Regions from separate parts of the Streptomyces boninensis genome, predicted to be linked through region 2. Evidence: riboswitches for the same ligand, from Rfam matches in the RefSeq annotation. Region 2 holds a riboswitch; the other holds the start of a gene.
What was found. A riboswitch is a leader RNA that binds a small molecule or an ion and turns the genes downstream of it on or off. The one in region 2 is predicted to bind ZMP and ZTP.
Positions count from the first base shown of each region.

Region 1: it holds a riboswitch for ZMP and ZTP, as region 2 does, so the genes downstream of both, folP (dihydropteroate synthase) here and glyA (serine hydroxymethyltransferase) in region 2, are expected to answer to the same signal.

Region 1 is NZ_CP183837.1:7,263,092-7,270,415, forward strand. Features, by position in the region: gene ACNNMR_RS33145 (CinA family protein) at 1-547, shown strand, start outside; gene ACNNMR_RS33150 (helix-turn-helix domain-containing protein) at 657-1,022, shown strand; gene ACNNMR_RS33155 (SDR family NAD(P)-dependent oxidoreductase) at 1,138-1,902, opposite strand; gene ACNNMR_RS33160 (Fpg/Nei family DNA glycosylase) at 1,968-2,759, opposite strand; gene ACNNMR_RS33165 (sensor domain-containing protein) at 2,866-4,449, shown strand; gene ACNNMR_RS33170 (response regulator) at 4,468-5,127, shown strand; ZMP/ZTP riboswitch at 5,170-5,262, shown strand; gene folP (dihydropteroate synthase) at 5,381-6,187, shown strand; gene ACNNMR_RS33180 (ATP-dependent helicase) at 6,344-7,324, opposite strand, start outside.
Region 2 is NZ_CP183837.1:5,944,204-5,951,527, reverse strand. Features, by position in the region: gene trpS (tryptophan--tRNA ligase) at 27-1,040, opposite strand; gene ACNNMR_RS27330 (RNA polymerase sigma factor) at 1,086-1,709, shown strand; gene ACNNMR_RS27325 (hypothetical protein) at 1,706-2,488, shown strand; gene ACNNMR_RS27320 (hypothetical protein) at 2,558-3,346, shown strand; gene glyA (serine hydroxymethyltransferase) at 3,316-4,581, opposite strand; ZMP/ZTP riboswitch at 4,615-4,703, opposite strand; gene rocD (ornithine--oxo-acid transaminase) at 4,851-6,056, shown strand; gene ACNNMR_RS27305 (PLP-dependent aminotransferase family protein) at 6,061-7,324, opposite strand, start outside.

The DNA of each region.
Region 1 (7,324 bases), 1.3 Mb from region 2:
CGCCGAGGTGCTGGAGCTGTGCGCGCGGCACGGGCTCACGCTCGCCGTGGCCGAGTCGCTGACCGGCGGCCTCGTCGCCGCGGCGCTCACCTCCGTGCCCGGCGCCTCGCGCAGCTTCCGCGGGTCCGTCACGGCGTACGCGACCGACGTGAAGCGGGACGTCCTGGGGGTCCCCGGGGAGCTGCTGGCCGAGCGCGGGGCGGTGGACAGCGATGTGGCCCGGCGGATGGCCGCGGGCGTCCGCTGGCGGCTCGGCGCCGACTGGGGCCTGGCGACCACGGGCGTGGCCGGGCCCGAGCCGCAGGACGGCCAGCCCGTCGGCACGGTCTTCGCCGCGGTCGCCGGTCCGCAGGGACATGCCAGGACCGTGCGCCTTGACCTGGCCGGGGACCGGCGGACGATCAGGGAGGCGGCCGTATCCGAGGCGCTCGGGCTGCTCTCAGAAGAGCTGGGAAAGCGGATTTCCCGCGCTTTGGCTGGGCAGGAGGAGGGTAGTGGGGCGCAGGATACGGAACAGAGCGGGGGAGATGGATGTTTGCAGCCCTGAGTGAACACGACATTGCTCGCCGCACGTGTGCCGCCGGACGGGGTACGGTGGAGGAAGGTGGACCCGCATCCAGGGTCCGCCGCATTGGTGGAAGAGGAGGGAGCCGCGCATGATTCTGCTTCGTCGCCTGCTGGGTGACGTGCTGCGTCGGCAGCGCCAGCGTCAGGGGCGAACTCTGCGCGAGGTCTCCTCATCGGCACGCGTCTCGCTCGGCTACCTCTCCGAGGTGGAGCGGGGCCAGAAGGAAGCCTCCTCCGAGCTGCTCTCCTCCATCTGCGATGCGCTTGACCTGCGGATGTCCGAGCTGATGCGCGAGGTCAGCGATGAGCTGGCGCTCGCCGAGCTGGCCGAGTCCGCCGCCGCCGAGACGATCCCGTCGCCGATGACGTTCACTGTGAGTTCCGTCACGGGGATGCCGGACGACCGCGTCACGATCAAGGCCCCGAAGGAGGCCGTGGACGTGGTGGCGGCCTGAGGGTCGTATTCGAAGCTTCTTGGAGGCCCGGTCCCTTTTGGGGCCGGGCTTCTGCGTGCCTGGGGCGCGCATAGGCGTGCCTAGGGGTCGGTCTGGGGTTTACCGGTTTACTGGGTTACCACGGCATTGCGACCCCACCGTTCGGCCGGAGGATCTGGCCGGTGGTGAAGGTGGCCGCGTCCGAGAGCAGGTAGAGGGCGGCGTGGGCCACGTCCTCCGGGGTGCCGACCCTTCCCAGCGGGGACATCCGGGCCATCAGGTCCTCGGTCTGGGCCTGCGCCTCGGCGCTGTCCCGGGTGGTCATGGGGGTGCGGATCCAGCCCGGGGCGATGGCGTTCACGCGGATGCCCCGGCGCCCGGCCTCGGCGGCCAGCGTGCGGGTGAGCTGCACGATGGCGGCCTTGGCGACGCTGTAGCAGAGCAGCTGCGGGGTGCCGGAGTCCACGGCGCCGGAGGCCAGGGTGACGATGGACCCGCCGCCGCCCTGCTCCGTCATCGCGAGCGTGGCCTCCTGGCAGGCGTGCAGGACGCCCTTGAAGTTCACGGCCCAGAGGCGGTCCAGGTCGGCGTCGTCCGTATCGACGACGGTGGAGCGGTGCATGATGCCGGCGGCGGCTACGAGGCCGTGGAGGGGGGCGGCGGCTTGGACGGCCTTGCGGACCTGGGCGCGGTCGGTGACGTCGAGGGGGTGGGGGTGGGCTGGTTGGCCTGCTTCGGTTGCCTGGGCGACGGTTTCGTCGAGGCCCTTTTCGTCCAGGTCGGCGCAGTGGACCGTGGCGCCTGCCTGGGCGAGGAGCAGCGCGGTGGCGCGGCCGATGCCGCTTGCGGCGCCGGTGACGAGGATGGAGCGGCCGGTGAGGTCGTACGCCGGTACGGGCATGGGTGGGACCGTACGACTGGATCTGACGGGGCGTCAATAAATGCGGCGAGTGGTTGTCGGGGTGGTCACTGGACGGTGGGCTGGCAGGTCGGGCACCAGTAGGTGACGCGGTCTGCCGGGGGTTGGCCCTGTTCGGCCTTGCGGATGGGCGTTCTGCAGCGGTGGCAGGGCTTGCCCTCGCGGCCGTAGACCCAGAGGCGGCGGTCGGGGCGGGCGCTGGGGGTGGTGACTCGGGCCTGGCGGTCCTTGTTGGCTTCGAGGAGCTTCTTCGCCAGCTCGATGAGGCGGGTGGGGTTGGGGGCGGCGGAGACGGGGGCGTATGGGCTCGTCTGGATGAGGAAGCAGAGCTCGGATTTGTATACGTTCCCGATGCCGGCGAGGTTGCGCTGGTCGAGGAGGGCCTCGCCGAGGGGGCGGTCGGGGGTGGCGAGGAGGCGGCGCTCGGCTTCGTCAGGGTCCCAGTCCGGGCCGAGCAGGTCGGGGCCGAGGTGGCCTACGGCCTGGTCTTCGTCGGTGGTGCGGAGGAGTTCCAGGACGGGGAGGCGGTAGCCGACGGCGGTGTGGTGGTCGTTGCCGAGGATGGCGCGGATCTGGTGGCCGGGACCGCCTCGCCAGCGATCGCCTTCGGCGTAGATCTGCCAGGCGCCGTCCATGCGGAGGTGGGAGTGGAGGGTGAGGCCGCCTTCGATGCGGGTGAGGAGGTGCTTGCCTCGGGAGGCTGTCTCGATGACGAGGCGGCCGGTGAGGTCGGCGGTGGCGAGCTTGGGTACGCGGAGGTCGCACCTGGTCAGGCGGTGGTTGCCCAGGGCTTGGTGGAGGCGCTGGGCGGCGCGGTAGACGGTGTCGCCTTCGGGCATGCGTCCATTTTGCAGGTCCGCCTGGTCGCGGGTGGGGCTAGGCCCACCTTGGCTCGGGGGCTGCGGGGGCAGTGTCGGGGTGGCGGGAGCGGTCACAATCGTTCGCATGACGGGATCGGGGAGTAAGGCAGCCGCGCGGCGGGGGCGGTATTTGCGGGCGCCCGTGCAGGCTGCCGTGTTGCTTGGGCTTGCTGGGATTGAGATGACTGCCGCCGTGGTCATGGTGGTGGCGATCGCCATGACCTACGGGCTCGGGTTGATGTTCGTGCTGCCCTGGGCGATCGCGTACGCCCGGATGACCGCGCGCGTCGCACGCCGGCTGCGCGGCGTGTGGGCGGGGGAGCGGGTGCCCGATCCGTATCTGCCGGCGCCTGGGCCCGTGCGGCAGGGGCCCGATGGGCGGTATCACGCCATGGGGGTGAGCTTTCGGAGCCGGGTGGCGCCGGAGTTCATTGAGCGGTTCGAGCGGCTGACGGGGGATCCGGCGACCTGGCGGGACACGTTGTGGCTGGTCTGCGATCCGTTGATCGGGGCCGCGATGATCGCGCTGCCGCTCGTGGCCATCGCCTGTGGTGGGGTCGGGCTCGCAGTGCCGCCCTGGTGGGAGCTGGAGGCCTACGCCCGGCTGCCCCTCGGTGTCGCGCTCATCGCCTTCGGGGTGTGGGCCGGGCCGCGGCTGCTCGATCTGCATGCCTCCTGGACGCGTTCGCTGCTCGCGCCGACGCAGGCCTCCGTACTCGCCCGGCAGGTCATCGAGCTCGACGAGAAGCGGACCGCAGCGACCGACTGGCAGGCCGCCGAGGTGCGGCGTATCGAGCGCGATCTGCACGACGGGCCGCAGGCCAGGCTCGTCGCCCTCGGGATGACCGTGTCCGCCGCCGAGGAACTCGTCGACAGCGACCCCGCCGCCGCGAAGGCGCTGCTGCGGCAGGCGCAGGAGTCGTCCTCCACTGTGCTGCAGGAGCTGCGCGGGCTGGTGCGGGGGATCCACCCGCCGGTGCTCGCCGAGCGCGGGCTTGTCGATGCGATACGGGCGCTGGCGCTGGACAGCGTGCTGGAGGTGGAGGTCAAGGCGGAGCTGCCTGACCGGCTTTCCGAACCCGTGCAGTCCGCCGCCTACTTCGCGGTCGCCGAGGCGCTTGCCAATGCCGCAAAGCACGCGCGGGCCCGGCGGGTGGAGGTCGATCTGTGGCAGCGGGACGGGACCTTGCGGGTCGTGGTCGGTGACGACGGGCGGGGTGGTGCGGATCCGGCGGGGGGCAGCGGGCTGCGGGGGATCGAGCGGCGGCTGGTGCCGTTCAACGGGGTGATGGCGCTGAGCAGTCCTGCGGGCGGGCCCACGACGGTGTCGATCGAGATTCCGTACGACGCGCCGGCGGGTGGGGCGCGGGCCGACGAGGCCCCTGCCGGGCAGCGCGGCGCCACCGCGTCCCAGCGGTGGCTCTGGGAGCTCGCGATCGCCTCGGTCGTCGTGCCGATCGCGCTCGTGCCACAAGGCCTGGTCGCCGGGATACAGTTGATCATTGGCTGGGAGGGGCGCTCCTGGTTCCTGGCGCTTTACATGCCGGAGCCGTGGCAGTGGCCGACCGTGGTCGCCATGATCGCGCTGGGGCTGGCCGGGCTGCCGATGCTCGTGCGGCGGCACCGGTGGTTCTCCCGGCATTTCCGGGGCAAGACGCGCGCTTGCTGACGTGGAGGGGGTGGCTGGATGCGGGTCGTACTCGCCGAGGATCAGTATTTGCTGCGGGACGGGCTCGAGCGGCTGCTGACGGCGCACGGGATGGAGATCTGCGCCGCGGTGGAGTCCGGGGAGGAGCTGCTGGCGGCGCTGCGGGAGCAGCGGCCCGATGTGGCCGTCGTCGATATCCGCCTGCCGCCGACCTTTACGGACGAGGGGCTGCAGGCCGCCCTTGCGGCGCGGCGGGAGCGGCCTGAGCTTCCGGTGCTGATCCTTTCGCAGCATGTGGAGCAGCTGTACGCGCGGGAGTTGCTGGCGGACGGGCGGGGCGGGGTCGGGTATCTGCTGAAGGACCGGGTGTTCGCGGCGCGGCAGTTCGTGGACTCGCTGCGGCAGGTGGCCGCGGGTGGCACGGCGATGGACCCGGAGGTGATCGCGAAACTGCTGGCGAGCAATGCGCGGGACGAGCCGCTCGGGCGGCTGACGCCGCGGGAGATGGATGTGCTGTCCGGCATGGCGGAGGGGCGGTCGAACGCGGCGATCGCGCGGACGCTGGTCCTGTCGGAGGGGGCCGTCAGCAAGTACACGACCAGCATCTTCGCGAAGCTGGATCTGGCGGAGTCGAATGATGACAACCGGCGGGTGCGGGCGGTGCTTGCTTACTTGAACGGGACCGCGGGGTCGGGGTGACCAGGGCGGGGCTGGGGGGAGCCGGCGGCTGCGGCTAGGGTGATGGCGGGCCGTGACTGGCGTGTGCGGATGGGTGCAACCATCGGGGAGCGGTCCCGTCGTCGTGACGCAGTGCCGTGCGCCTGGGCTTTCCGGTTAGCGAGCTGGGAGGCGGGCGGTCATGGCCATTCGGTATGTGGATCCTCCGGTACGGGAGGATGAGCGGGCGACGGTGGCGGGTGCGGTGCCGGGTGCCGCGATGCGGCTGCGGTCGATGCCGCGGCTGGTGGGGATCGTGAACATCACCGCGGATTCTTTCTCCGACGGTGGGCGTTATCTCGCGGCCGATGACGCGCTGGCGCAGGCGCGGCTGCTGCGGGCGCAGGGCGCCGATCTCGTGGAGCTCGGGCCCGCGTCGAGCCATCCGGACGCGGAGCGGGTGGATGCCGCGGAGGAGCGGCGGCGGCTGGCTCCCGTGCTGGAGCGGCTGGTGGCCGAGGGGGTGCCGGTAGCGGTGGACTCGTATCTGCCGCAGACGCAGCGGTACGCCGCGGGGCGGGGCGCGCTCGTCCTGAATGACATCCAGGGCTTTCCCGACCCTGCGCGCTATGCCTCGCTGGCGGCTTCGGGCTGCACGCTGGTCGTCATGCACTCCGTGCAGCGGGTGGGGCCTGCGACGCGGGTTTCGACGGATGCGGAGGCGGTGTGGCGGGGGATCGAGCGGTTCTTCGCGGAGCGGCTGGCGGCGCTGGCGGCCGCGGGCATCGGGCGGGAGCGGCTGGTCATCGATCCCGGGCTCGGGTATTTCCTCGGGTCCACGCCGGAGCCGTCGCTGACGGCGCTGGCGCGGGTGCGGGGGCTGAAGGAGCGCTTCGGGGTGCCGGTGCTGGTGTCGCCGTCGCGGAAGTCCTTTCTGCGGGCGGTGACCGGGAGTTCGCCGGATACGGCTGGTCCGGCCACGCTGGCCGCTGAGTTGTACGCGGCGCTGCAGGGGGTCGACTACATCCGCACGCATGATGTCGGTGCCGTACGGGACGCGCTCGCGGTCTTCGCGGCGCTGGAGGGGGCCGGGCACGCCTAGCGGCAGCGTCGGCCGGTTCGGTCGGGCCGGCTGACCCGGTCGGCCAGGGCAGAAGGCGGTCGCGGCGGCGGCCCGGGCGGCCGGGGCACGGCAGCCGGCCGGGGCGGCCCCGCCAGGCCCACCTACGGCCCGGGGCGCGCCAGCACCGCCGGCCCCTCACGCCCGCAGCCGCAACCCCCGCGGCGTCGCATGGAACCCCGCCGTCTCCAAGGCCGCGCCCAGCGGCGTGTCCAGCGCCGACCGGCCGTTGGTGCGCTCGATGGTCACCCTCGTGCCCAGGGCGCCCTCGCGCGCCGCGGCCGCCAAGGCCTCCGCCGCCGCGGACAGGCGGGGGTCCTCGGCCTCCGCCCACGCGAGGAGGGTCTTGCCGCCGCGCTCCACGTACAGCACCAGCTCGCCGTCGACCAGGACGACCAGCGCGCCCGCCTTGCGGCCCGGCTTGTGGGTCGAGCCCTCCGGTGGGTCGGGCCAGGACAGCGCCGCGCCATAGGCGTTGGCTGGGTCGGAGGCCGCCAAGACCACCGTCTGTGGCTTGGTGCCCGGGCCCGGGCCGCCTGCCAGCGCGCGGAGACGGTCCACGGCGCCGTCCATCGCGAACTGGGCCGCGCCCAGGCCCTCGACTACATAGCCGCGGCGGGCCTGGCCCGTTTCTTCGAAGGCGGCCAGGACGCGGTACGCCGCCGAGAAGCCGCCCTCGACGCCCTCCGCGGCCACCGCGCCGCGGGTGACGACGCCGTGCCGGTCCAGGAGCGTACGGGCCAGGGCGTGCGCCCGGTGGGTGGCGTCGGGCTCGCGGGGCGGGAGCAGGGACCAGCGGCCGCCGACCGTGGGCGGGCCCTGCCGGGACGCGGTCGGGCGGGCGGCCCCGCCGCCGCGCAGCGCCAGGCCGCCGTAACGGCCGCGCGGGGTCGGCCGCTTGGCGCGGTGGGCCGTGGAGCCGGCGGTACGGCCGGAGCCCAGCAGCGCGCGGAGGGCGCCGAGCGTGTCGTTGGTCAGCCGGCCCGACCAGGCCAGGTCCCATATGGCTTCGGCCAGCTCCGGGTCCGTAACGTCCGGGTGCGAGCGGCGGACGTGGTCGGAGATCTGGCGGAAGAACAGGCCATAGCCGCCCGCCAGGGCGTCCAGCACCGCCTGGTG
Region 2 (7,324 bases):
CCAGCTCTTGCTGATCTCATTGCCGGTCAATGCTTGGCGGGCAGAAAGCCCACCTTGTCGTACGCGGCGGCGAGCGTCTCGGCCGCCACCGCCCGCGCCTTCTCCGCACCCTTGGCGAGGATGGAGTCCAGCGTCTCCGGGTCGTCCAGGTATTCCTGCGTACGGGAGCGGAACGGCGTTACCCACTCGGTGACGACCTCGGCGAGGTCGGTCTTCAGCGCACCGTAGCCCTTCCCGGCGTACTTCTGCTCCAGATCCGGGATGCTGGTGCCGGTGAGGGTGGAGTAGATGACGAGCAGGTTGCTGACGCCGGGCTTCTGCTCGACGTCGTAGCGGATCTCGGTGTCCGTGTCGGTGACCGCGCTCTTGATCTTCTTGGCGGAGGTCTTGGGCTCGTCGAGGAGATTGATGATGCCCTTGGGCGTGGACGCCGACTTGCTCATCTTGATCGTCGGGTCCTGCAGATCGTAGATCTTCGCCGTCTCCTTGAGGATGTACGGCTCCGGGATGGTGAAGGTCTCGCCGAAGCGGGCGTTGAACCGCTCGGCGACATCCCGGGTGATCTCGACATGCTGGCGCTGGTCCTCACCGACGGGGACCTGATTCGCCTGGTAGAGGATGATGTCCGCGATCTGCAGCATCGGGTAGGTGAAGAGCCCGACGGTCGTCCCGGCCGCGCCCTGCTTGGCCGACTTGTCCTTGAACTGCGTCATCCGGCTCGCCTCGCCGAAGCCGGTCAGGCAATTGACCACCCAGGCGAGCTGCGCGTGCTCCGGCACATGGCTCTGCACGAACAGCGTGCACCGCTCCGGGTCAAGACCGGCGGCGAGCAGCTGGGCGGCGGCGAGCCGGGTGTTGGCGCGGAGCTCCTTCGGGTCCTGCGGCACGGTGATCGCATGCAGGTCCACGACCATGTAGAAGGCATCGTGGGACTCCTGCAGCGCCACCCACTGGCGGACTGCGCCGAGGTAGTTGCCCAGGTGGAAGGAGCCGGCGGTCGGCTGGATGCCGGACAGCGTGCGGGGACGTCGGTTGGCCATGCGCTCATTCTCTCAGGTGTGGAACGGAACCCGGGCCGCCGGTGTATGACCCTCGTAGGCGGTGACGAGGAGGGTGCGATCAGCGGGGGCGAGGAGCGGATAGTCGCCCGGGTGCGCGGCGGGGAGGCCGAGGCGTACGCGGAGCTCGTGCGCGCCCACGCGCCGCTGGCACATCGGCTCGCGGTCCTGCTGGGTGCGGGCGCCGAGGCGGAGGACGTGGTGCAGACGGCGTTCATCAAGGCGTACCGCGCGCTCGGCTCCTTCCGGGACGGCGCGTCCTTCCGCCCGTGGCTGCTGCGCATCGTGGCGAATGAGACCAAGAACACAATGCGCGCCTCCGCGCGCTACCGCGCCGCGCGGGAGCGGGCGGCGGTGGCCGAGGGCCTGCCGGCGGGGTCCGGTTCGACGGGCCCCGAGCTGCCGGCCGTGGACGCGGATCCGGCGGCGGCCGCGCTGTCCGCGGAGCGGCGGGACGAGCTGGTACGGGCGCTGCGCGGGCTGCGCGAGTCGCACCGGATGGTGGTGGTGCACCGCTACCTGCTGGACCTCGACGAGGCGGAGACGGCGGCGGCGCTGGGCGTCCCGCGCGGCACGGTGAAGTCCCGGCTGAGCCGGGCGCTGCGGGAGCTGCGGCGGGAGTTGGGCGAGGGCGGAGGTGGTGCGCCATGACCTCCCGGCTGCCTGACGAGCTGCGGGCGCTGGGCGCGAGCCTGCCGTCGTACGGGGCCGAGCGGGCCGACGCCACCGCGGCGATGGTGCTGGCCGCGATCGCGGACGAGCCGGCGCCGGCGGCGACCCGGGGCGTACGGATGCGCCGCTGGGCACGGGCGCGGTGGCGGGCGCTGGTGGCGCTGCTGTGCGCCGTGCTTCTCGGCCTTGCGCTGACGCCGCCGGTGCGGGCGGAGGTCGCGGACTGGTTCGGCTTCGGCGGGGTGCAGGTGAGGGTGACGGCGCCGCCGGACGGGTCGGCGCAATCGCCGGGCCCGGCGGCGAGCGGCGGGGACGGGCGCGAGCCGGCCTGCGACGCGAGCCTGACGCCCGCCGCGGCGACGGACCGGGCCGGCTTCCGCCCCGTGCTGCCCGCCGAGCTGGGGCGCCCGGCCGGCGCGTCGGTGTCCGCGGACCGGCGGGTGCTGACCGTGTGCTGGCGGCTGGAGGACGGGTCGCTCGTACGGCTGGACGAGTTCCGGGCGGGCCTCGACCCGATGATGGGCAAGACCTCGCCGATCCCGCCGGAGTGGGTGACGGTGCGCGGCACGACCGCACTGTGGTTCGCGAGGGCCCACCGCCTCGATGTCCCGCTCCGCGAGCCGGGCGGCGAGGCGTACACGCACACCGTGCGCACCGCCGGCCCGACCCTCCTCTGGCAGCGCGGCAGGACGACGCTCCGGCTGGAGGGCATCGCGGACCGGCGGACAGCACTGCGGGTGGCGGCTTCGGCGCGCTGAGGGCGGCGGGCGCCCCAAGGGCGGAACCTTCCCGCCAAGCGCGGTGTAAGCACCGCAAGGAGGTGCCCCATGCGCCGTTTCTTCCGTATCGCCCTGGTGCTGCTCATGGCCCCGCTGATCGGTTTCGCCCTCGCCGTCCCCGCCCTCGCGGGCGGCCCGACGAGCGTCGCGCTCATCAACGGCGGCAGCACGCAGGCCACCGCCCTCTACGCGTCCTCGCGCGCGTACGCCGAACTCTCCCGCTACATCGGCGAGTCGGCCAACGACACCCACCAGCTGGCCAAGACCCCGCCCCGCTCCGCACTCGGCGGTCAGGAAGGGCGCCAGATCACCGCGACCTGGCTGATCCACGACGTCCAGGTCTGGCGCGTCGACCGCATCTACCTGGACACCCGCGACGGCCGCCCCCTGATCCAGCGCACCGTCGGCGAGCCCACCGACGCCAGCCCCGAGGTGACCTGGCGGGCGGCCGCGGACTCGGAGGGCCTCCTCCGGGTGCTGGCCCGCCTGAAGGTGGACGGCAAGTCGACGGACGAGGGCCGCACGGCACCGGACTTCCCGGCGCTGCACTCCGGTTCGGGCACCGGTGGGACACCGGCCGCCGCCCCGGTCAAGCGCGCCGCCGCCCCGGACACCGACCCCGCCACCGGCTGGTGGTGGGCAGTGCCCGGCGCGGCGACCGGCGCGCTGCTGGTGTGGGGCGCGTTGCGGCGCCGCCCGCGTACGGCCGGCAGGGACGACTCGCGGTGGGAGCTGCTCGACGTATCGGAGCAGGACGAGCAGGCGCCGGACGGGCCGGACGCCCGGCTGAGCACCCCCGCCCGCCGTCAGGCGACCGGCAGCCCCGGCGCCGGATAGGCCCCCATCAGCTCCGCCACCTCACCGCGGATCCCCTTGAGCGCCACCTCGTCCTCCGCCTTCGCGGCAGCGACCCCGCGGTCGATCCACGCGGCCACCTGCGCCATGTGGTCGGTGGTCAGGCCGCGGGAGGTCAGGGACGGCGTCCCGATGCGCAGCCCTGACGGGTCGAAGGGCTTCCTCGGGTCGTACGGGACGGTGTTGTAGTTCGTGACGATGCCCGCCCGGTCGAGGGCCCGCGCCGCGGTCTTGCCGGGGACGTCCTTCGGGGTCAGGTCCATCAGGATCAGGTGGTTGTCCGTGCCGCCCGAGACCAGGTCGAAGCCGCGCTCGGCCAGCGCGCCGGCCAGGGCCTTCGCGTTGGCGACGACGGCCTGCGCGTAATCCCGGAACGACGGCTGCGCCGCCTCGTGCAGGGCGACGGCGATGGCGGCCGTGGTGTGGTTGTGCGGGCCGCCCTGGAGGCCGGGGAAGACGGCCTTGTCGACGGGCTTCGCGTACGCCTCCTTGGTCAGCAGCATCGCGCCGCGCGGCCCGCGGAGGGTCTTGTGGGTGGTCGTCGAGACGACGTCGGCGTGCGGGAAGGGCGACGGGTGCGCCCCGCCCGCCACCAGACCCGCGATGTGCGCGATGTCGGCGACGAGCACCGCGTCGATCTCGCGGGCGATCTCCGCGAAGGCGGCGAAGTCGATGGTCCGCGGAATCGCCGTACCGCCGCAGAAGATCAGCTTCGGGCGGTGCTCGCGGGCGAGGTCCCGCACCTGATCGAAGTCGATCAGACCGGTGTCTTCCCGGACCCCGTACTGCACGCCGTTGAACCACTTCCCGGTCGCCGAGACGCCCCACCCGTGGGTGAGGTGGCCGCCCATCGGCAGCGCCATCCCCATCACCGTGTCGCCGGGCTCGGCGAAGGCGAGATAGCAGGCGAGGTTGGCCGGCGAGCCGGAGTACGGCTGCACGTTGGCGTGGTCGGCGCCGAAGAGCGCGGCGGCGCGGCCGGCGGCGAGGGACTCGATCGGGTCGACGTTCTGCTGGCCCTCGTAGTAGCGGCGGCCGGGGTAGCCCTCGCTGTACTTGTTGGTGAGGACGGTGCCGGTCGCTTCCAGCACAGCGGTCGATACGTAATTCTCGCTGGCGATCATCCGCAGGGTGTCGGCCTGCAGCTGCTCTTCCGCGGCTACGAGCGCCGCGAGCTCCGGGTCGGCGGCGCTGAGGGCGGGGTGGTCAAGGGGCATGGGATCAAACCTCCGGGTCGCATCGCTGTGGTCCCCGGGTGCCCAGGCGGGCGGCACCTTGCGCGCTGACGCGCACGGCTCCCCCGTGGTCGATTCCACGTACGCCAGTCACCGCGCCCCCTCAGCCTAGCGGGGGACTCCGTGGCGAAGCCACAGGATGCCGCGCCGCACACGCGAGGATTGCTCCGCGCCGCGGAAGCGCACGATAGAAGTGGGTCCCACAAGGACCCCCTCCAACTCCCGCCGTATCCCGAACGGAGCCGAAGAGCATGACGACGACCACGCAGGACCAGATCCGCTCCGCGGAAGCCCACAGCGCGCACAACTACCACCCGCTGCCCGTCGTCATCGCCTCGGCGGAGGGCGCCTGGGTCACGGACGTCGAGGGCAAGCGCTACCTCGACATGCTGGCCGGCTATTCGGCGCTGAACTTCGGCCACGGTAACCGGCGGCTGCTGGACACCGCCCGCGCCCAGCTGGACCGCGTCACCCTCACCTCCCGCGCCTTCCACCACGACCGCTTCGCGGAATTCTGCGAGCAGCTCGCGGCCATGTGCGGCAAGGACATGGTGCTGCCGATGAACACCGGCGCGGAGGCGGTGGAGACCGCCGTCAAGACCGCCCGAAAGTGGGGCTATCGGGTCAAGGGCGTGCCCGACGGCCGGGCGAATATCGTGGTCGCCGACAACAACTTCCACGGCCGCACGACCACGATCGTCTCCTTCTCCACCGACCCGGAGGCGCGCGCGGACTACGGCCCGTACACGCCGGGCTTCGAGATCGTCCCGTACGGAGATCTGGCGGCCCTGGAAGCGGCCGTCGACGACAACACGGTGGCCGTCCTGCTGGAGCCGATCCAGGGCGAGGCGGGCGTGCTGGTGCCGCCGCCGGGCTATCTGGCAGGCGTGCGCGAGCTGACCGCCGCGCGCGGCGTCCTCTTCATGGCGGACGAGATCCAGTCAGGCCTCGGCCGTACGGGACGGACCTTCGCGTGCGAGCACGAGGGCGTGGTCCCGGACGTCTACATCCTCGGCAAGGCTCTCGGCGGCGGCGTCGTCCCGGTCTCGGCGGTGGTCGCCGACCGCGACGTGCTCGGCGTCTTCCACCCCGGCGAACACGGCTCCACCTTCGGCGGCAACCCGCTCGCCTGCGCGGTCGGCCTGGAAGTCATCGCGATGCTGCGCAGCGGCGAGTTCCAGCAGCGGGCGACCGAGCTCGGCGATCATCTGCACGCCGAGCTCGGCCTGCTCACCGGCAGCGGCGCGGTGCGCGAGGTCCGCGGCCGCGGCCTGTGGGCGGGCGTCGACATCGACCCGTCGTACGGGACCGGGCGCGAGCTCTCGGAGAAGCTGATGGCGCGCGGCGTCCTGGTGAAGGACACCCACGGCTCCACCATCCGCATCGCCCCGCCGCTGGTGATCTCGAAGGAGGACCTGGACTGGGGCCTCGACCAGCTGCGGGAGGTGCTGGCCTGACGGCCTAGGCGTTCAACGCCCGGCACAGCGCCGCCAGCGCCCCCGGGAAGAGATGATCGGGCGGCGTCGCGTAGCCGACGATGACGGCGCTGCGCGGCGTGTGCGGCGGCGCGTACGTCAGCAGCCCCAGGTGGCTCACCGCCAGCCCCTCGCGGGCGGCCGACGCCACCACCGCCTTCTCGTCCGTGCCCGCCGGCAGCTCCAGCAGCGCGTGCAGCCCGGCCGAGATGCCGGAGACCCGGACCTGCGGGGCCTTGCGGGCCAGTTCGGCGACCAGCCGGTCGCGGCGGCGCCGGTAGCGCATGCGCATCGCGCGCACATGCCGGTCGTACGCGCCCGAGGTGATGAACTCGGCCAGCGTCAGCTGGTCCACGGAGCCGACCACGCCCGTCTCCCCGCCCAGCACCTCCTGGACCTCCCCGACCAGCCGCCGCGGCAGCACCATCCACCCCAGCCGCAGCGCCGGCGACACCGACTTGCTGGCGGTGCCGCAGTACACCACCCGCTCCGGGTCGAGGCCCTGCAGCGCGCCCACCGGCTGCCGGTCGTAGCGGAACTCGCCGTCGTAGTCGTCCTCGACGATCAGCCCGCCCGCCGCCCGCGCCCAGTCCACCGCCGTGGCCCGCCGCTCGGGCGGCAGCGGCACCCCGGTCGGGAACTGATGCGCGGGCGTCATCAGCACGGCATCCGCGCCGAGTTCACCCAGGCCTGCGGTCTGCGTACCGCCGTCGTCGTACGGCAGCGCGGCGAGCCGCAGCCCGGCGCGGGTCAGGATGTCGTGGTGCGGCGGCAGCCCGTACGACTCGACGGCCACCCGCCGCGCCCCGGACCCGTGCAGCACCTGCGCCAGCACCCGCAGCCCGTGCGCGAAACCCGCGCACACCACGATCCGCTCCGGGTCAGCAGCCACCCCGCGCACCCGCGCCAGATAGTCCGCGAGCGCCGCCCGCAGCTCGGGCCGCCCGGCCGGCCCCTGATAGCCGAAGGCCTCGCTGGGCGCGGCGGCCAGCGCCCGGCGGGTGGCGGTGGCCCAGGCGGTGCGCGGAAAGGAGGAGACGTCGGGCTGCCCCGGCATCAGGTTGTACGTGACCGGCGGATTCAGCGGATGCCGCGTCGGCGGCGCCGGCCGCCCGGCCCGCGCCCGCCGCGGCTCCGCCCGCTGCGCCACCCGCGTCCCCGACCCCTGCCGCGCGGTCAGCCACCCCTCGGCGACCAGCTCGGCGTAGGCATCGGCGACGGTATTACGGGCAACGCCCAGGTCCGCCGCG